4 regions of the Streptomyces sp. SS1-1 genome follow, and region 4 is predicted to be linked to each of the others. Evidence: riboswitches for the same ligand, from Rfam matches in the RefSeq annotation. Region 4 holds a riboswitch; each other region holds the start of a gene.
The links. Region 4 has a riboswitch for cyclic di-AMP ahead of F8R89_RS20630 (transglycosylase SLT domain-containing protein). Riboswitches for the same ligand answer to the same signal wherever they lie in the genome.

Region 1: linked by a shared signal. The riboswitch ahead of F8R89_RS36590 (C40 family peptidase) and the one ahead of F8R89_RS20630 (transglycosylase SLT domain-containing protein) in region 4 are both predicted to bind cyclic di-AMP.
Region 2: linked by a shared signal. The riboswitch ahead of F8R89_RS26510 (M23 family metallopeptidase) and the one ahead of F8R89_RS20630 (transglycosylase SLT domain-containing protein) in region 4 are both predicted to bind cyclic di-AMP.
Region 3: linked by a shared signal. The riboswitch ahead of F8R89_RS21525 (C40 family peptidase) and the one ahead of F8R89_RS20630 (transglycosylase SLT domain-containing protein) in region 4 are both predicted to bind cyclic di-AMP.

What each region holds. Positions count from the first base shown of each region.
Region 1 is NZ_WBXN01000004.1:814,047-819,174, forward strand. Features, by position in the region: gene paaC (1,2-phenylacetyl-CoA epoxidase subunit PaaC) at 1-661, opposite strand, end outside; gene paaB (1,2-phenylacetyl-CoA epoxidase subunit PaaB) at 672-965, opposite strand; gene paaA (1,2-phenylacetyl-CoA epoxidase subunit PaaA) at 962-1,939, opposite strand; cyclic di-AMP (ydaO/yuaA leader) riboswitch at 2,208-2,378, shown strand; gene F8R89_RS36590 (C40 family peptidase) at 2,387-4,324, shown strand; gene tgmB (ATP-grasp ribosomal peptide maturase) at 4,428-5,128, opposite strand, start outside.
Region 2 is NZ_WBXN01000004.1:5,475,500-5,480,627, reverse strand. Features, by position in the region: gene F8R89_RS26520 (HPr family phosphocarrier protein) at 1-13, shown strand, start outside; gene F8R89_RS26515 (GntR family transcriptional regulator) at 215-910, opposite strand; gene F8R89_RS26510 (M23 family metallopeptidase) at 1,095-1,880, opposite strand; cyclic di-AMP (ydaO/yuaA leader) riboswitch at 1,893-2,056, opposite strand; gene F8R89_RS26505 (M16 family metallopeptidase) at 2,258-3,646, opposite strand; gene F8R89_RS26500 (M16 family metallopeptidase) at 3,643-4,986, opposite strand.
Region 3 is NZ_WBXN01000004.1:4,356,422-4,361,549, reverse strand. Features, by position in the region: gene pcrA (DNA helicase PcrA) at 1-1,775, opposite strand, end outside; cyclic di-AMP (ydaO/yuaA leader) riboswitch at 2,118-2,277, shown strand; gene F8R89_RS21525 (C40 family peptidase) at 2,286-3,440, shown strand; gene F8R89_RS21520 (MOSC domain-containing protein) at 3,482-4,024, shown strand; gene F8R89_RS21515 (tellurite resistance/C4-dicarboxylate transporter family protein) at 4,145-5,128, shown strand, end outside; gene F8R89_RS21510 (hypothetical protein) at 5,127-5,128, opposite strand, start outside.
Region 4 is NZ_WBXN01000004.1:4,186,951-4,192,078, reverse strand. Features, by position in the region: gene F8R89_RS20640 (LolA family protein) at 63-1,385, opposite strand; gene F8R89_RS20635 (polyprenyl synthetase family protein) at 1,775-2,785, opposite strand; cyclic di-AMP (ydaO/yuaA leader) riboswitch at 3,515-3,688, shown strand; gene F8R89_RS20630 (transglycosylase SLT domain-containing protein) at 3,696-4,436, shown strand; gene F8R89_RS20625 (HAD family hydrolase) at 4,481-5,128, opposite strand, start outside.

The sequences.
Region 1 (5,128 bases), 3.4 Mb from region 4:
CCTGCCGTACGTCGAACGCGGTGAACAGCTCGCCCAGGTAGGGCGCCACCTGTTCCTGCGCGCGGCGCATCCGGCGGTGGGACTCGTCGGTGCCGTCACCCAGGCGTACGGCCCACTCGGCGGCGTACTGCCGGTGGTAGCTCAGCTCCTTGGCGCCCTTCGCGGCGATCGCCGAGAGCACCGGGTCCGGGTGGGACGCCAGCCGCTCGAAGTGGGCGAGCCGCCAGCTGGACAGCACCAGCAGCCGCACGATGCTGAACGCGAAGTCGCCGTTGGGCAGTTCGGCGAGGCGGACGTTGCGGAAGTCGGCGGCGTCGCGGAAGTAGGCGTACGCGTCCTCGTCGCGTCCGGTGCCGTCGGTCTGGCCGGCGCGGGAGTACAGCAGCCGGGCCTGGCCGAGCAGGTCGAGGCCGATGTTGGCGAGCGCGACCTCCTCCTCCAGCTCGGGGGCGCGGGTGACCCACTCCCCCAGGCGCTGCGCCGAGACCAGCGCGTCGTCGCCGAGCGCGACGCACAGGGCGGCCAGCCCGGCGGCGTCGACGTCGTCCGGGACGGTCGTGTCCACGCCGTGCAGCGGGTCCTCGAAGCCGGTGCCGTAGGCCCAGCGGGTGTCGTCCTCGTGTCCCTCGGCGAGGGTCAGGTAGACGTGGTCGTCACTCATGCCCTCTCCTTCAGATGTGGGGGACGTCGTCGGGGATGTCGTAGAAGGTCGGGTGGCGGTAGACCTTGTCGGCGCTGGGCTCGAAGAACGGGTCCTTCTCGTCGCGGGTGGAGGCGGCGATGTGCTCGGAGCGCACGACCCAGATGCTGACGCCTTCGTTGCGCCGGGTGTAGAGGTCCCGGGCGTGGGTCAGCGCCATCCGGTCGTCGGCGGCGTGCAGCGAGCCGACGTGGACGTGGTTCAGCCCGCGCTTGCCCCGGACGAACACCTCGTACAGCGGCCAGTCCTGCTTTCCGGTGCTCATGCCACCGCTCCCTTCTCCGCGCGGGCGGCCTGCTTGGCCGCGTGGGCGGTGGCCGCCTCCCGCACCCAGGCGCCCTCTTCGTGGGCGCTCCTGCGTCGTTCCATCCGCTGTGCGTTGCACGGGCCGTCGCCCTTGATGACCCGCATCAGCTCGTCCCAGTCGGGCGTGCCGAAGTCGTGGTGGCCGCGCTCGGCGTTCCAGCGCAGCTCGGGGTCGGGCAGGGTGACGCCGAGCTTCTCGGCCTGCGGGACCGTCATGTCGACGAAGCGCTGGCGCAGCTCGTCGTTGCTGTGCCGTTTGATCTTCCAGGCCATCGAGCGGGCGGAGTTGGGCGAGGAGTCGTCGGGCGGGCCGAACATCATCAGGGAGGGCCACCACCAGCGGTTCACGGCGTCCTGGACCATCTCCCGCTGGGCCTCGGTGCCGCGCATCATCGTCATCAGCAGCTCGTAGCCCTGCCGCTGGTGGAACGACTCCTCCTTGCAGATCCGCACCATCGCGCGCGCGTACGGCCCGTAGGAGCTGCGGCACAGCGGCACCTGGTTGCAGATCGCGGCGCCGTCCACGAACCAGCCGATCACGCCGACGTCGGCGAAGGTCGTCGTGGGGTAGTTGAAGATCGAGGAGTACTTCTGGCGGCCCTCGATGAGCCGGTCGGTCAGGTCGGCGCGGTCGGCGCCCAGGGTCTCGGCGGCCGAGTACAGGTACAGGCCGTGACCGGCCTCGTCCTGCACCTTCGCGAAGAGGATCGCCTTGCGGCGCAGCGAGGGCGCCTTGGTGATCCACTCCCCCTCCGGCTGCATGCCGATGATCTCGGAGTGGGCGTGCTGCGCGATCTGCCGGATCAGCGTGCTGCGGTAGCCGTCCGGCATCCAGTCCCGCGGCTCGATGCGCTGGTCGCGCGCGATCGTCGCGTCGAAGTGCTCCTCAAGCGGCCCTTGTGGGGGCGCCTCGGTGGAGTGTGAGGTCGTCATCGCTCCCGCTTCCCAACCGACCATTCGTTCGGTACCAGTGTGACGTGTTTCGGCGAGCGGAGCAAGAGCTTTGCGGGGCACCCGGACGGCTACCGTCCGTGTTCACGCGAGCGCGTGGCGCCGCAGCGCGGCCCCGCCGCCATTCCCAGCGTCGAAGGTCACAAAAACGTATCGGACATTTCACACGTCAATCTTCACTGCAGGCACACAAGTTGGCTAAGTTACTGGCTCAGGACGCGCGTTGAACTCCGGCGAACCCCGCCGGGACGAGCGCCCTCCGCCGAGTCGGCGTGCCCTGCGGGGCCGCGGAGCCGGGGACCCAACCGAACCATGGGGTGAATCGACCCGAGGCCGTGACGGGCCGGGTCGTAGGGCACACCTTCCGACGCGAACGCCCGAACCCGTCAGCTAACTCGGTAGGCGGAGTACGGAAGGAGCACGTCGCCCATGGCGCCGGAACGCACCGGTATGCGCAACTCCGCGCTCGCCTCGGCAGCAGCCCTCACCTCGGTGGCCCTGCTCGGCCAGTCGGCAGGTGCCGCCCAGGCGGACGAGGGACCGAGCCGCGAGGAGGTCAGCCGGCGGGTCAGCTCGCTCTACGACCGGGCCGAGACCGACACCGGGACCTTCAACGCCACCCGCGCCTCGTCGACGGGACCGCGCAACCGCGTGGGCGCCCCGGCGGCCTCGGGGCGCGACGGTGACGGCGGCCGGGGCTCGGCCGCGCTCGACGAGGTCGCCCGGCAGTGGTTCGACGTCGCCCGCTCCAAGCTGGGCCCGACGGTTCCGGCCGTACTGCCGAAGGACCGGGCGCCGGAGCGGTCCGCCCCGGCGCGGTCCGCACGCCCGTCGGGCGGCGACGGCGCGCGGGAGATATCCGGGCGCGCCGCCCCCCTGGAGCTGACCGCCGGATCGGGCGCGCCGGTCGCCGAGTTGCCGGCCGGTACGGCCCGTCCCGCGGCCCTGGGTGAGCTGACCGCGGGTCCTGTGGCGGCGCTGCCCGCGTCGGGTACGCCTGCCCTCGGGTCCGGCGGCGCCCTCGCCCTGCCGGCGCCGACGCCGACGCCGACGCAGGCCACCGCGCGGCCGGAGGTGGACCAGCGGTCCACGCTGCGCGCGAGCAAGGAGCGCAGCCAGCGCAAACTGGCGCAGGCGCGTGAGCTGCTGACCGCACGCGCCGGCCGCACCACCCCGGCGCTGGAGGCCCCCTCGGCCACCCCGGCGCCGTTCCCGCCCGCGGCGCAGAGCCGGTGGGACGCCCTGGAGGCGCAGAGCCCCGCCGACATGACGACGGTCCCTCCGGGGACGACGGCTCCGGCGGACGCCGCGCTGGGGCTGGGTGCGGAGTTGAGTGCCCCTCAGGGGTTCGCTGGCGCGGAGGCCGGGTTCGCCGGGGCGGACGCCGGGTTCGCGGGGGCGGGCGCCAGGTTCGCCGGGGGCGGCCAGACGGGGGGCTTTCCGGTGGTCGGGCAGACGGGGAGCTTTCCCACGGTGGAACAGACGGGGAGTTACCCCGCCGTGGCACAGACCGGCAGCTTCCCTGCCGTCGCTCAGACCGGCAGCTTCCCCGGCGTCAGCCAGACCGGCAGCTTCCCGATGGTCGACCAGACCGGTGGCTTCCCGACCGTCACCCAGACCGGGAGCTTCCCGGCGGCGGCCCCGCAGGCCGGGGGCTTGCCTTCGGCACCGCAGACGGGGGGCTACCCCGCAGCGGCCTCGCAGACCGGGGGCTACCCCGCGGCGGCGGCCCAGACCGGGGCCTATCCCGCCGTCGACCAGACGGGAAGCGTCCCGGCCGTTGCGCAGGCGGCCAGTTACCCTACGGCCGCTCAGACCGGCAGCTTCCCGGCCGTCGATCAGACCGGCGGCATCCCCATGGTCGACCAGACCGGCGGCTTCCCGGCCGTCACCCAGACCGGGAGCTTCCCGGCGGCGAGCCCGACGGGGACCGGCAGCTTCCCGGCGGCCCCGCAGACCGGCAGCTACCCCGCCGCCGCCCCGGCCCCTGCCGCCCCCGTCACCGCGCCGCAGGACAGTCGGGCGCTGAGGGCGCTGGAGTTCGCCCGGGCGCAGATCGGCAAGCCCTGTGTCTGGGGTACGACCGGTCCGACCACCTTCGACGGCCCCGGACTCACCCAGGCCGCCTGGAAGGCCGCCGGTATCGCCCTCCCCCGTACCGCCCAGGAGCAGGCCACCGCGGGGCAGGGCGTCGCCCTGACCCACCTGGAGCCCGGAGACCTGGTGCTGTACCACGCGGGCCACGTCGGCATCTACTCCGGGAACGGCATGATGATCCATGCCCCGGGCCCCGGCACCGTCGTCCGCGAGGAGTCCGTCCAGTACGCCGGAGAGGCCGCGATCCACAGCGCGATCCGGCCCGCCTGAGTCGGCGTCACTCCGGCGCCGTACGACGACCGCCCCGCCTCCACCGGGTGGGGCGGAGCGGGGCGGATCCGTCGGGGGACGCCTGCGGCGGTCGTGGAGGAGGTCAGTGGCGGCCTTCCGGGCCGCGCCGCTCGGACCGGCGCCGCAGGGCCAGCCAGTCGGCGACCGCGGCCGCGATCGGCTGCCCGGTCTCCAGCTCGACGAAGCCGAACTGGCCTCCCTGGTTGCACTCCAGGAACCACCAGATGCCGTCCTCGTCCTCCGCGAAGTCGAAGGCGGCGTACGCCAGTCCGGCCAGCGTGACGTACTCGTGCACCGACTTGCCGATACGGTCCGGCACCGGGACCGGCTCCCACAAGTGCCCGGTGTCGCCGTACCGTCCGTCGATCTGGTCGGGCTCGGCGGTCTTGCGCGCGGCGAACAGTCTGCTGCCGACGCAGGTCAGCCGGATGTCCGCCTGCTTGGGGACGTACCGCTGCAGCAGGGCGGGACCAGCCGCCACGGCGGAGAAGTCCGCGTCAGGGCCGATCAGGGTGGTGGGCAGCGCCAGGGGCGGCTCCCCGGGCGGCGGTCCGGACGCGGACTTCACGACGACCTCCTTGTGCTGCTCGACGAACGCGCGCGCCAGCCGCGGGGCCGTCGTGAACACCGTGGGCGGCACGGCGAATCCGCTGAGGTGACCGAGCCGCAACTGCCAGGGCTTGAGGCGGGCCTGGTCGGCGTTGCGGGGATGGTTCATCCACCGGGCGGCGGCCGAGTGCAGCATGCCGTACAGGGCCTGCCGGGTCTCGGCGGTCAGCCAGG
Region 2 (5,128 bases), 1.3 Mb from region 4:
CGAGACGGTCTGAGTGGCCCGAGCGGGTCTCCCGCACGGCACGGAAGCCGCGTCCGCCTTTCCGGCGGGCGCGGCTTCGTCTTTCCGGGCCGGGCTCGCGTGGAATTTCACGGCGGCGGCGCCACGACGGCACCTGAATTACCCCGGACAGTCAAAAAAGGGCAGCATGAATGCGCCGCCCCGGAATTGCTCTTCTTTGTATACGGCGCCTGTGTTAATTCCGCAGGCTCGGCATGTTTACGGCATGTTGCGAATTCCTCACACGCTCCGCGCGCTCGCCCCCGGAGCCGAAGCGCAGCCGGTGCGCGGACAGCCCGCGCTCGGTGTGCAGGGCGGTGAGCGCGCGGGCGCGTTCGCCGTCGCCGCGCGCCACCGCGTCCACGATCGCGCCGTGCTCCGCCCAGGACTCCACGGGGTCGGCGGACGCCTCCACGGCGTACATCCAGGCGATCTTGTGCCGCAGCTGGGTCAGCGTCGAGGTGAGCGCGGTGCTGCCCGAGGCCTGGGCCAGCGTCTCGTGGAACCAGCCGCCCAGCGAGCGCAGATCCTCGCTGTTGCCCCGCCTGGCCCGCTCCTGACCCAGCCTGACCAGGCCCCGCAGCACCTTCAGATGGGCCTCGGTGCGCCGCTGGGCGGCCCGTGCGGCGCCGAGCGGCTCCAGCAGGGTGCGCATCTCCAGGACGTCGGCCGCCTCCTGCTCGGTGGGCTCGGCCACGCACGCGCCCGCGTGCCGTCGGGTCACGACGAAGCCCTCCGCCTCCAGGGTGCGCAGCGCCTCGCGCACGGGGACACGGGAGACGCCGTAGCGGCGGGCGAGGACCTCCTCCGTGAGCCGGCCGCCGCGCTCCAGGACACCGGCGACGATGTCGTCCCGGATCGCGGTGCACACCGAGTGCGCCGGAATACGCATGCCGACCTCCGCCTTAATCCCCGTGAAACGTCGACGAATGACGTGTGTTCAGCGACTCTATGGCAAGAAGCGTGAATTTCCGACGGCGGGCCGGAATCCATGGATATTTTTTGGACAGTCCTTGTCCAGAAAGACCGAAAGCCCCGGCTCGGGAGCCGGGGCCACGTTAAGGCGGACGGGCGCGTCAGAGCGCGACGCCGTGCGAGCGCAGATAGCCGACCGGGTCGATGTCGGAGCCGTACTCGGCGGTGGTGCGCGCCTCGAAGTGCAGATGCGGGCCCGTGACGTTGCCGGTGGCGCCGGACAGGCCGATCTGCTGGCCGGGGGTGACCGTCTGGCCCACCGAGACGCCGATCGACGACAGGTGCCCGTACTGGGTGTAGGTGCCGTCGTTCATCTTGATCACGACGTTGTTGCCGTAGGCCCCGCCCCAGCCGGCCTCGACGACGGTGCCGGCGCCGACCGCGTGCACCGAGGTGCCGCTGGCGGCGTGGAAGTCGATGCCGGTGTGGCTGCCGGAGGACCAGAGGCCACCGCCGGACTGGTAGGAGGTCGACACGTACGACCCGGCGATCGGGGCGACGTAGGACAGCAGGCGCTTGCGCTCGGCCTCCCGCGCGGCGCGCTCCTTGGCCTCCCGCTCCTGCTTGGCCTTCTCGGCGGCCTTGTGGCGCGCGGCCTCCTGGGCGGCCTGCTTGAGGGCCGCGGCCTCGGCGGCGGCCCGCTCCTGGGCGGCGGCCTGCGCGTCGATCTGGGTGGCGATGGAGTCCTCGACGGCGACGACCGGGATGAGACCGGTCTGCTCCGCGGCGGGCTCGGCGGCCAGCGCGGGGGCGGCGAGGGTGCCCACGACGCCGGTGGCGGTGAGGGCGGCGACACCGGCCGCACGGGCCGTGGTGCGCTCGAACCGGCCGGGCTTGCGGTGCTTCCCGGAGGGGCGGTTCTTCCCCGTGGCGCAGCTGAACGCCATGTGGTGGCTGGTCCTTTCCTTCCCTCTCGCCTACCGGGTTAGCTGACGGGTTCGGAGCAGGAAGGTCTCCTACGGACCCCCTCGCGGCTGCGCGGGCGTCCGATTCACCCCAGGGACTGCGGTGGGTCCCCGGCTCCCCTGGCTCGCGCCATACGGGGACTCGGCGATGACTGTCCGGTGCCGCGGGCGCGGCGCACTGCCTGACGAACAGCCCGGAAGACGCTAAGCGGGACAGTGTTCAATTCCCAAACGGAACGCGGCTTTTGTAGCGCATCCCACAGGGCAGACAGGCCGCCTCCGCCCCAATTCGGGCATAAGGGAGCCCTGGTGACGTTGCCGTCACCAGGGCTCCCCCGCGCGCGGGACGGGCCGGTGCTCTAGTCGGCCGTCACGACGGTGACTTCGCCGATGCCGAGGGCCTCGACGGGCTCCCGGATCGCCGACGCGTCGCCGACGAGGACCGTGACGAGACGGTCCGCCGGGAAGGCGCTGACGACCGCGGCGGTGGCCTCGACGGTGCCGGTGGCGGCGAGCTGCTGGTACAGCGTCGCCTGGAAGTCGTCGGGGAGGTGCTGCTCCACCTGGTCGGCCAGCGTGCTCGCCACGGCGGCGGCCGTCTCGTACTTCAGCGGCGCCACCCCGACCAGGTTCTGCACGGCGAAGTCCCGCTCGGCGTCGGTGAGTCCGTCGGCGGCGATCCCGCGCAGGACGGTCCACAGGTCGTCCAGGGCGGGGCCGGTGTTGGGCGTGTCGACGGAGCCGGTGATGGCGAGCATCGAGGCGCCGGTGCCGTCCGGCGCGGAGCGCAGGACCTGCCCGAACGCCCGCACGCCGTAGGTATAGCCCTTCTCCTCGCGCAGGACCTTGTCCAGCCGGGAGGTGAGCGTGCCGCCGAGGCAGTACGTGCCGAGGACCTGCGCCGGCCACACGCGGTCGTGCCGGTCGGGGCCGATCCGGCCGATCAGCAGCTGCGTCTGCACGGCTCCGGGGCGGTCCACGATGACGACCCGCCCGGTGTCGTCCGCGGTGACCGGCGGGACGGGCCGCGGCTCGGCCTGCGAACCGGTCCAGGCGCCCAGGCTGTCGCCCAGCAGGGCGTCCAGGTCGACGCCGGTCAGGTCGCCGACGACCACGACCGTGGAGGTGGCGGGGCGCACATGCCGCTCGAAGAACGCGCGTACGGCCGCGGAGTCGATGCCGGCGACGGTCTCCTCGGTGCCCTGGCGGGGGCGGGACATGCGCGAGGACGCCGGGAACAGCTGCCGGGACAGCTCCTTGGCCGCCCGGCGCGACGGGTTCGCCAGCTCGTGCGGGATCTCGTCGAGGCGGTTGCGCACCAGGCGCTCCACCTCGGCGTCGGCGAACAGCGGCGCCCTGAGCGCGTCGGCGAGCAGGTCCAGCGCCTTCGGCAGCCGGGAGACCGGCACCTCCAGGCTGACCCGGACGCCGGGGTGGTCGGCGTACGCGTCGAGGGTGGCGCCGCAGCGCTCCAGCTCGGCCGCGTACTCCTCGGCGGTGTGCTTGTCGGTGCCCTCGGACAGGGCGCGCGCCATGATCGTGGCGATGCCGTCCAGGCCCGCGGGCTCGGCGTCGAGCGGCGTGTCGAGGAGGACCTCGACGGCGACGACCTGCTGGCCGGGGCGGTGGCAGCGCAGGACCGTCAGGCCGTTGTCCAGGGTGCCGCGCTCGGGGGCCGGGAACGCCCAGGGCCGGGGCGCGCCGGCCTGGGGCTGCGGGTGGAACTCCATGCTCGCGAGTTCGGTCACTGCGCCGACTCCTCGTTCTCGTCGGTGGTCTCGTCGGCCTCGGCGGCGGTCGGCTCGTACACGAGCACCGCGCGGTTGTCCGGGCGCAGCCGGGCCTGGGCGACCGCCTGCACCTCCTCGGCGGTGACGTCGAGCACGCGCTGCACGGCGGTGAAGGCGAGCTGCGGGTCGCCGAACAGGACGGCGTACCGGCACAGTTCGTCGGCGCGGCCGGCGCAGGTGCCGAGCCGGTCCAGCCACTCGCGCTCCAGCTGGGCCTGCGCGCGTTCCATCTCCTCGGCGGTGGGGCCCTCCGCGGCGAAGCGGGCGAGCTCCTCGTCGACGGCGGCCTCGATCACCGGCACCTCGACGTCACCGGAGGTCTTCACGTCCAGCCAGCCGAGGGAGGGCGCGCCCGCCAGGCGCAGCAGGCCGAAACCGGCCGCCACGGCCGTACGGTCGCGCCGCACGAGCCGGTTGTAGAGGCGGGAGGACTCGCCGCCGCCGAGGACCGTCAGCGCCAGGTCGGCGGCGTCGCACTCGCGCGTGCCGTCGCTCGGCAGGCGGTAGGCGGCCATCATCGCGCGCGCGGGGACGTTCTCCTCGACGACCTCGCGCAGCTCCTCGCCGATGACGTCGGGCAGCGAGCCGTCCCGCGGGGCCGGCTTGCCGTCGTGCGCCGGGATGGAGCCGAAGTACTTCTCGACCCAGGCCAGCGTCTGCTCCGGGTCGATGTCGCCGACGATCGACAGCACGGCGTTGTTCGGCGCGTAGTAGGTGCGGAAGAACGCGCGCGCGTCCTCCAGGCTCGCCGCGTCGAGGTCGGCCATGGAGCCGATCGGCGTGTGGTGGTAGGGGTGCCCGTCGGGGTACGACATCGCGGTCAGGCGCTCGAAGGCGGTGCCGTACGGGACGTTGTCGTAGCGCTGGCGCCGCTCGTTCTTCACGACGTCGCGCTGGTTCTCCAGGCCCTCCTCGTCGAGCGCCACCAGGAGGCTGCCCATGCGGTCGGCCTCCAGCCAGAGCGCGAGCTCCAGCTGGTGGGCGGGCATGGTCTCGAAGTAGTTGGTGCGCTCGAAGCTGGTGGTGCCGTTCGGTGAGCCGCCCGCGCCCTGGACGAGTTCGAAGTGGCCCGTGCCCTTCACGCTGTTCGACCCCTGGAACATCAGGTGCTCGAAGAGGTGGGCGAGTCCGGTACGGCCCTTGACCTCGTGGCGGGAGCCGACGTCGTACCAGAGGCAGACCGCGGCGACCGGCGTGAGGTGGTCCTCGGAGAGCACCACGCGCAGGCCGTTGGCCAGGCGGTGCTCGGTCGCGGTGAGGCCGCCGGATTGTGCCTCCGGTGTGGCCGTGTGACCCATGGGCAAGGTGTCCTTCCGGTCGCGTGCGCTGCGTTGTGTCGAGCGGATCCTGCTCAGCTCCTGCCACTGTATGCAGCGTCCGGAGGCTCGGCGAAGTTCCCGGTCGGGACGCCGGGCCGGTCCGGGGCCGGCCGCGGCCTCC
Region 3 (5,128 bases), 170 kb from region 4:
AGTTCCTGGAGGTTCTCGATGCGGGTCTCGTCCTGCGGGTCGGTGGAGGACTGCAACTCGGCCAGATAGCCGGTCCGTTCCAGCACGGCCTCCAGGACCGTCGCCGGGCCCGCGCCGGACTCGACGATCGTGCGGAGCTCCTCCATCAGCGCGTTGAACCGCTTGACGGCGTTCGTCGACCGGGCGGCCATGCCGTACGCCTCGTCGACGCGGCGCAGGGCCTGCGGGAAGCTGATCTTCTCGCGCTGCGACAGGGCGTCGATCATGGCCTCGGCGCGCTCGCCGATGCCGCGCTTGGGGACGTTCAGGATGCGGCGCAGCGGGACGGAGTCCTCGGGGTTGGCCAGGACGCGCAGGTAGGCCAGGACGTCCCGGACCTCCTTGCGCTCGTAGAAGCGCACACCGCCGACGACCTTGTACGGCAGTCCGACGCGGATGAAGACTTCCTCGAAGACACGGGACTGGGCGTTCGTCCGGTAGAAGACGGCGACGTCGCCGGCCTTCGCCTCCCCGGCGTCGGTCAGACGGTCTATCTCGTCGGCGACGAACTGCGCCTCGTCGTGCTCGGTGTCGGCGACGTAGCCGGTGATGCGCGCGCCGGCGCCCGCGTTGGTCCACAGGTTCTTGGGCCGGCGGGACTCGTTGCGCTCGATGACGGCGTTGGCGGCGCTGAGGATGGTCTGCGTGGAGCGGTAGTTCTGCTCCAGCAGGATCGTCGTCGCGTCCGGGTAGTCCTCCTCGAACTGGAGGATGTTGCGGATGGTGGCGCCGCGGAAGGCGTAGATCGACTGGTCGGCGTCGCCCACCACGCACAGCTCGGCGGGCGGGACCTCGGCCTCGGGCGGTACGTCGACGGGGTGCTCGGAGGTGCCGACCAGCTCGCGGACCAGGGCGTACTGCGCGTGGTTGGTGTCCTGGTACTCGTCCACCAGCACATGCCGGAACCGGCGGCGGTAGTGCTCGGCGACGTCGGGGAAGGCGCGCAGCAGGTTGACCGTCGTCATGATCAGGTCGTCGAAGTCGAGGGCGTTGGCCTCCCGCAGCCGCGACTGGTAGAGCGCGTACGCCTGGGCGAGGGTCTTCTCGAAGCCGTCGGTGGCCTGGGCGGCGAAGTCCTCCTCGTCGATCAGCTCGTTCTTCAGGTTGCTGATCTTGGCGCTGAACGACTTGGGCGGGAACCGCTTCGGGTCGAGGTCGAGGTCCCGGCAGACGAGCGCCATCAGCCGCTTGCTGTCGGCGGCGTCGTAGATCGAGAACGACGAGGTGAACCCGAGCTTCTTGCTCTCGCGGCGCAGGATGCGGACGCAGGCGCTGTGGAAGGTCATCACCCACATCGCGTTGGCGCGCGGTCCGACGAGCTGCTCGACGCGCTCCTTCATCTCGCCGGCGGCCTTGTTGGTGAAGGTGATCGCCAGGATCTGGCCGGGGTGCACGTTCCGCTCGCCGAGCAGGTACGCGATGCGGTGCGTGAGCACACGCGTCTTGCCGGACCCGGCTCCGGCCACGATGAGCAGCGGGGTGCCGGAGTGGACGACGGCCGCGCGCTGGTTCTCGTTGAGGCCTTCCAGCAGCGCGGCGGCGTCGAGGGCGGGGCGCGGGGCGCCGTCGCGGTAGTACGCGTCGCGGTCCGGCGGCACGTCGAACTTCCCGCCGAACAGATCGTCCGGAAGCGACTCCGGAGTGTGATCGACCTCGGGCGGTGGCGGGGGCTCTTCCCCGTGGGCCCGTGGGGCCTGGAGGTCCGCCAGGAAGCTGTCGTCAAAGAGGCTGCTCATCGCTCTCCGAGTCTAGGCGGCCCCACCGACAACCGGCCGCCACCTCGAGAACATCACACCGTCCGGTCCGGCGTCCCGGCCGCCCGGTCACGGTACGAAGTCATCCCATCACGCCACACATCGCTCGGGGAGATCATGCGATGCCGCCACATCCCGCGCATACGGGACTGACCGCATCAGGACGGCACCAGCCACCCGCCCGATCCCCCTCCACCCCCTCCCCTGACCGAAGGTCACGAAAATGTATCGGGCATATCGCACATCAACCTTCACAGCGGCCACACCGGTTGGCTACCGTGCCGGGCAGGCCGTACGACCCCCACCGGCGAACGACGCCGGGCCGCACGGCCTCCGCCGAGTCCGGAGCGTCCGGAGCCGGGGACCCACCGAACTTGGGGTGAATCGGCCCGACCTCCCCTCCGGGGAGCGGCCGTAGGGCAACCCTTCCGAACCACCCGCCCGAACCCGACAGCTAACTCGGCAGGCGGAGCATGGAAGGAGTCGCCTCCCTTGGCGTCGCACCGCAAGTCGCGTCCCTCCAGCACGCGCGTGGCAGGCATACGGACCCCCGCGCTGGCCACCGCGGCCCTCACCTCCGTGGCCCTGCTGTCCCAGACGGCCCAGGCGAGCCCGTCCGCCGACGACCGGCCGAGCCTCGAAGAGGTCGAGAAGAAGGTCGACGACCTCTACCGCCAGGCGGAGTCGGCCACCGAGAAGTACAACGCGGCCAAGGAGAAGACGACCAAGCAGCGCAAGCGCGTCGACACCCTCCTCGACGACGTCGCCCGGCGCACGCAGAAGCTCAACGACGCGCGCGAGGAGCTGGGGCGCAACGCCGCCGCCCAGTACCGCACCGGTGCCGCCGCCCCGGACACCGCGACGTTCCTGCTCGCGGACACGCCCCAGGACTACTTCGACCAGTCCCAGCTGATGAACCGTATGACGGGACGTCAGAAGCAGTCGGTCGACGAGTACTTCACCGAGCAGTCCGCGACGATGAAGAAGCGGCAGGAGGCCACGCGGAGCCTCGAGACGCTCACCGAGTCGCAGAACGACCTGCGGACCGCCAAGTCGACCGTCCAGAAGAAGCTCGCGGACGCGCGCCGGCTGCTGTCCGAGCTGACCGCGCAGGAGAAAGCCCGCCTCGCCGCGATCGAGAAGCGCAAGCAGGCGGAGGCCGCCCGCAAGGCCGAGGAGCTGGCCCGGCAGCAGCAGGCGGAGGCCGAGCGCGAACGCGAGGAGGCCGCGCAGCAGCAGGAGCAGGGCGGGCAGGAACAGGGCGCCACCGCCCCGGACGGGTCGTACGCCACGAAGGCCGAGAAGGCGTTGTCCTTCGCCCGCACCCAGATCGGCAAGCCGTACGTCTGGGGCGCCACCGGCCCCGACTCCTACGACTGCTCCGGGCTCACCCAGGCCGCCTGGAAGGCCGCCGGCGTCGACATCCCGCGCGTCACCTACGACCAGGTCAACGCGGGCACGACGGTCCCCGTGTCCAGCGCCCAGCCCGGTGACCTGGTCTTCTTCTACGACGACGTCACGCACGTGGGCCTCTACATCGGCAACGGCATGATGATCCACGCCCCGAAGCCCGGCGCGTACGTCCGCGAGGAGTCGATCTACTATGACGGCGAGTCGGCGATCCACAGCGTGGTCCGTCCGGCGTGACGGGCGGGCGGGAGCCGGGCGGAGGAGAGGGACACGTGTCCATGACGGGGGTCGTGACGGCGGTCAGCAGGAACGAGGCGTACTCGTTCACGAAGCCGAACCGGGAGAGCGTCACGCTGCTGACCGGCCTGGGGGTGGACGGCGACGTCCACGCGGGGGTCACGGTGAAGCACCGCTCGCGGGTCGCCCAGGACCCCACGCAGCCGAACCTGCGCCAGGTGCACCTCATCCACGAGGAGCTCTTCGCCGAGCTCGCCGGGGCCGGCTTCCGGGTGGCGCCCGGCGAGCTCGGCGAGAACGTCACCACGCGCGGCCTGGACCTGCTCGGTCTTCCGGTGGGCACGCTGCTGCGCATCGGCGCCGAGGCCGTGGTCGAGGTCACCGGGCTGCGGAACCCGTGCCTGCAGATCGACCGCTTCCAGGACGGGCTGCTCAAGCAGGTCGTGAGCCGTGACGAGGCCGGCCGCCTCGTGCGCAGGGCCGGGATCATGGGTGTCGTCGCGGAGGGCGGGGTGGTCCGCCCCGGCGACACGATCGAGGTGGAGCTGCCGGACGGACCGCACCGGCCGCTGGACCGCGTCTGAGGGACGGCCCCGGGGGGCGTCGGCGCGTCCGGCTCCCCGGGCCGCACGGGCCGCCGATTCACCCACCCCCCGCGCGCGCCCCCACCCGCACGCCGGTGCCGTGCTCCTTAGCATCGGCCCATGCCCGCCGCCACACCCGCGTCCGCGTCCCCCCTGCCCGCCTGGTGGGCGCGACGTCCCCCCGCCGCCGGCGCCTCGGTCATGGCCACCGGCATCCTCTCGGTGGCCCTGCACCAGTCGGGCCACGCGATCCTGTCCCGGATCGCCCTCGCCCTGGCGTGCGTCGCCTGGCTCGCGCTCGCCTGCGACTTCGTCGCCCGGCTCCTGTGGCACCGCTCCGCGTGGGTGAGGGCGGCGGCCGGCCCGGCCTCGCTCTGCGCCGTCGCCGCGACCGCGATCCTGGGCACCCGCTTCGCCGTGGGAGGCCGGCAGACCCTCGCCGAGGCCCTGCTGGCCCTCGCCTTCGCGCTCTGGCCGGGCCTGCTGTACGTCGTCCTGCGGCACTGGCGGCACGGGATGCCGGGGCCCGTCTTCCTCGGCTGCGTCGCCACGCAGGGGCTCGCCGTGCTCGCGGCCACGCTGGCCGCCACGGCGGGGGCGGCCTGGCTCGCGCACGCGGCCCTGGTGCTGTTCTGGCTCGGTCTGCTCCTGTACGCCGTGGCCCTGACCCGCTTCGACCGGCGGGAGGTCGTCCGGGGCGCGGGCGACCACTGGGTGGCGGGCGGCGCGCTCGCGATCTCGGCGCTGGCCGGCGCCCGGCTCCTCGCGGCCGACGGGCCCGTCCCGTTCCTGTGGAACGACGACGACTCCCAGGCGCTGCGCACGGTGACCTACGCGCTCGTCGCCCTGGACATGGCCTGGTACGTCGTCCTGCTGGTCGCCGAGATCGCCCGGCCGAGGACGCGCTACGACGTGCGCCGCTGGTCGACCGTCTTCCCGATGGGCATGTCGGCGGCGGCGATGCTGTCGGTCTCCGCCACCCTGGACGTCCCGTGGCTGGAGGTCCCCGGCGAGGTCCTGCTGTGGATCGCGGTGGCGGTGTGGCCGGCGGTCGCCATCGGCGCCGTGCGCCGGCACCTCGCGGCCGGCGGCCGGGCCGTTGTC
Region 4 (5,128 bases):
CCGGTCCCTGACGCCGCGTGAGAGCGGCCCGGCCCGGCATCCGGGCCGGGCCGCTCGTCGCGTCACTTGGCCGAGTCGGCCGCCTTCACCAGCGTGGCCTTGTCGACGGCGCCGACATAGACCTTGCCGTCGTCGGTGACGAGGGCGTTGATCAGGCGCGTCGAGAACACCGTGCCCGAGCCGAACTTCCCGCTGGCCTTGTCGCCGAGGGAGTCGAGGAAGCCGCCGAAGTCGCCGCCGACCTCGGCGCCCGAGGGAACGCCCTCGCCTCCGGTGTCGAAGACCGCCACCGTGTTCCAGCCCTCGCCGATGATCTCGGGACCGCCCCCGGGGCCCTTCGAACCCTTCGAGTTCTCGGCGCCGAACTCCTTCTCCAGCTCCTTGCGGAAGCCGTCCTCGGACCTGCCCCCGCCGTGCCGCGGGGCGCCCTTGTCCACGTCACCCTCCTCCGTGACCTTCGCGCCCTTGGGCGGCGTGAAGTCGAAGGTGGAGGCGGCGGGCTTGGCGAAGCTGACCTGCGTGAAGCCGGCGTCGACCACGGCCGCGCCACCGCCGGCCGGGGTCAGCGTGAACTTCAGCGGCAGCCCGGTCTTCGCGTCCACGGCCACGGTGATCGCTCCGACCGTGGTGCCCGACTGCTTCGGCTCGATGAGCAGCCGGTAGGCGTCCCGGCCGGCGACGTGCGCGGTGCCGTCGACGGTGACCGACGTCGTGTCGTCGACCGCCTTCAGGGCCTCCTCGGTGAGCTCCTTGGGGGTGGCGGGAACCCCGTCGATCTTCCCGTGGTCCCGGCCGTGCCCCCTGCCCTGCCCCTCGCCCCGGCCCTTGCCCTGCCCCTTGTCCTTCTCCCGCCCGGCCTCGTCGGCGGTGGCGTGGAAGACCTCGCCGGACCGGCTGTCGTAGCCCCAGACGTCCTTGCCGTTGTGGATGAGGCTGTACTCGGAGGACTTGTCCGCCAGGGACAGCTTCTGCCGGTCGTCGCCGTCGGCGGCGATCCGCAGGGTGTGCGTGCCGGAGGCCAGCTCGGTCAGCTTCGCCGAGGGATCGGCGGACGAGCCGCCGCCCGCGCCCGCTCCGGTGAGGCCCAAGGCGAGACCCGACTCCAGCCCGCCGAGGTCGGGCAGCCCCAGATCCGTCGTGATCTTGAACGTGCCGGACAGCTGCTGGACGTCCGACTGGGCGATCTTCTCGATCAGTTGCTGCGCGGTGAGGTCCGGCAGATCCGGGTCCCCGGCGTCGGCGAGCGCCGGGACCAGCCCGATCGTCGCCGCCGCGATCCCCACCACCGTGACCGGGACGACGTACCGAGCGGCCTTGCGCCGGCCCGCGCGCGGGTCGTCGCCCTCCCCCGCGGTCGTATTGTCGTCGACTTCGTACGGTGCCATGTGTGCCCTACCTCCGTCGTCGGCGGCGGCCGTCCGTTCGTCTGTCGCCCGCGAGTCTCACGACCCGGCAAGGTCCACCCCTGAGCCGCCATTCTCACCCGAATCGGTGAGGAGTGGTGTTTTCCGTGTGGTGTCCATCTGACCAAATCGGTCAGGAAGTTTCGTCAGCCTGCGGAGCCAACTCCGCGTACACCTGCGGTATGACGCCGGAGGGGTGGACGTCCCCCGACCCGTAGGGGTCAGGGGGTCGAGGGGCTGGGGCGGGGCGGGGCGAGGGGTGGGACGGGGCGAGGAACGGAGAAGCGGTGGCCGGGGCGAGGAACAGAGAAGCGGTGGCCGGGGCGAGGAGCGGAGAAGCGGTGGCCCGGGCGGCCGGCCGAGGGGGCGGCTCAGCCGGCGCGGTGCACCACGGCGTCGCACAGCTCCATCAGGGCGGCCTTCGCGTCGTTCTCCGGCAGGGGCGCCAGCGCGGCGCGCGCGTCCTCGGCGTAGCGGACCGTGTCCCGCCGGGCCTGCTCCAGCGCCGGGTGCTCCCGCAGGGCGGTCAGCGCCTCCGCGAGCCGGGCGTCGTCGCTCAGGTCGGAGGCCAGCAGCTCGCACAGGGCGATGTCCTCGGGCAGCCCCAGCCGCTCCGCGCGCTCCCGCAGCCGCAGCACCGGCAGGGTCGGGATGCCCTCGCGCAGATCCGTGCCGGGCGTCTTCCCGGACTCGTGGGAGTCGCTCGCGATGTCCAGGACGTCGTCCGCCAGCTGGAAGGCCACGCCGAGCCGCTCCCCGTACTGGGTGAGCACGTCGACCACGGTCTCGTCGGCGCCCGACATCATCGCCCCGAAGCGGCAGGACACCGCCACCAGCGACCCGGTCTTCCCGCTCAGCACGTCGAGGTAGTGCTCCACGGGGTCCCGGCCGTCCTGCGGTCCGGCCGTCTCCAGGATCTGGCCCGTGACCAGCCGCTCGAACGCCTCGGCCTGCACCCGGACCGCCTCGGGCCCGAGGTCGGCCAGGATGTGCGAGGCGCGCGCGAAGAGGAAGTCGCCGGTGAGGACCGCGACGGAGTTCCCCCAGCGGGTGTTCGCGCTGTCGACCCCGCGCCGGACCTCGGCCTCGTCCATCACGTCGTCGTGGTACAGCGTCGCCAGGTGGGTCAGCTCCACCACCACGGCCGACGGCACGATCCCCGGGGCGTACGGGTCACCGAAGCGCGCGGCGAGCATCACCAGCAGCGGCCGGAAGCGCTTCCCGCCCGCCCGCACCAGGTGCTGGGCGGCCCCGGTGATGAAGGGGACCTCACTCTTGGTGGCTTCGAGCAGTCCCTCCTCGACAGCCGCCAATCCGGCCTGGACATCGGCTTCCAGAGCCTGGTCCCGCACGCTCAGCCCGAACGGCCCGACGACGGTCACGAGGGGTCTCCTGTCTGCTGGTGTCTTTCGGCTGGTTACACGGTTTGTCGATAGGTCGCTGCCATCACTCAAGTCAGCGTATCCGGTCACGTTTCGATCACCGATGCCGCCCACCCGTCCACCACGGCCGACTTCGGCCCACGGTCGGTATGTTTTTTGATCACCCGATAAGGATGGACATTCATCGATTTATCGTCACGTCACCGTGGGTAGCCGACCCCTCGCCATCCCCTCTCGAATCGAATTCCGGTTCGACCCCTCGGGGCCGGCCCGGGGGTCCGCACGGCACCCCCGCCTCCGCCTACCCCGACCCGCCCTCCGGACGCCTCCACGCCCCCTCAACGAACGACACGAAGGGCGGGGTTCCTGCCCGGCAAAACGGACTCTCCGGAAGGAAGGGGGCAGATAGGTGCCGCGACGGCAGGCTCTCCACGGCCAGGCAATAACAGGGGAGTTGGATTCATTGCCCGATTTGCCGTTGTTGTGATCGCCGTGAGTTGGGTCACGCGGCCACCCGTCGACCCATCCCCCCGCCGGAGCCTCACGTCCCCTTGCCAGAAAAGCGAGTTGAGAATTGGCAACCGCAAAGGATCAAGCGCCCCATACGCCTCAGACCATGGTCAACTAGCACGTCAGGTGATTGCGGCCCTTGTTCCGGACATGTGCTCTCGCATACGTTCCCGCTCTGTCGGGCGGACGCCGAATCCTGCCGCCGCCCGAGTCATCCACCTACGCAACGCACCGCACGGCAGGAGCGGGGGACCCAGGTAAGTCGCCGTACCGCACGCCTCGATGGCGCACCGGAACGGCTAGGGGTGAAGTCGCGTCGTCCTACGGCGGTGTGACCGGGCATCTCCCGCCCGAACCCGACAGCTCACCTCGCAGGCGCCGGAGAGGAACGAACAGCGCCATGTCCCGAGGCAAGCACCGTCGCACCCGCACCAGCCCGTTCACCCGCCGCGTCATCGCCGCCGGAACCGGTACCGCCGCTCTCGCGCTCCCCCTGCTGAGCGCGACCACCGCGAGCGCCGCCGAGCCCGCCAAGGCCCCCACCGTGGCCAAGGTCGGCTCCGTCAGCTACACCACCAAGAAGGGCGACACCCTGTACGGGATCGCCGACCGGTACGACGCCCAGGGCGGCTGGCGTCAGCTCTACAAGGACAACCGCGCGGCCATCGGCGACAACCCCCGGCTGATCCACCCGGGTGTCGACCTGAAGGTCCGGGCCACGAAGAAGGCCGCGCCGGCGAAGGCCAAGGCGAACACGGCGTCCGCCCCCGTCAAGAAGTCCGCCGTCGCCCAGGCCACCCAGGCCTCCGTGAAGACGTACGCGGACAACCTCGACGGCTGGATCCGTGAGGCGCTCGACATCATGGCGCAGAAGGGGATCCCCGGTTCCTACGAGGGCATCCACCGCAACGTCATGCGCGAGTCGTCGGGCAACCCGGCCGCCATCAACAACTGGGACTCCAACGCCGTGGCGGGCACCCCGTCCAAGGGCCTCCTCCAGGTCATCGACCCGACCTTCGCGACGTACCACGTGCCGGGCACCGCGTACGACCCGTTCGACCCGGTCGCGAACATCACGGCCGCCTGCAACTACGCGGCCGCGCGCTACGGCTCGATCGACAACGTGAACGGCCCCTACTGAGCCCTCCGAGCACCCTCGGCCCTCTGGGCCTTCCGAGTCCCCTACTAGGGGAACTCGGCCAGGCTGCGGGCGAACAGTCTCTCGAGGACGACGGCGATGCCGTCGTCCTCGTTGGACAAGGTGACCTCGTCCGCGACCGCCTTGAGTTCGGGGTGCGCGTTGGCCATCGCCACCCCGTGCGCGGCCCAGTCGAACATGGGGATGTCGTTGGGCATGTCCCCGAACGCGATGGTCTCGTGCGGGCCCAGGCCGAGATGCTCGGCGGCGAGCGCGAGGCCCGTCGCCTTCGTGATGCCGCATGGCTGGAGTTCGACGGTCCCCGGCCCCGACATGGTGACCGTCGCCAGCGAACCCACCACCGCGCGGGCCGTCGCCGCCAACTCGTCGTCCGACAGCGTCGGATGGCGCAGCAGCACCTTGCTGATCGGCTCGCACCACAGGTCGTCGCGGTGCCGCACCCGCACGGCCGGCAGGGTCGGGTGGGGCATCAGATAGCCCGGTTCGATGAGCGTGAGCCCGTCGACCCCGTCCTGGTCGACCGCCGCGTACACCTGCCCCACCTCGGCCTCGATCTTGCCGAGGGCGGTCTCCGCCAGGTCCCGCTCCAGGGTGATGGACCACAGCAGCCGGTCCCGCCCGGCGTCGTACAACTGCGCGCCCTGCCCGCACACCGCCAGCCCCCGGCTGCCCAT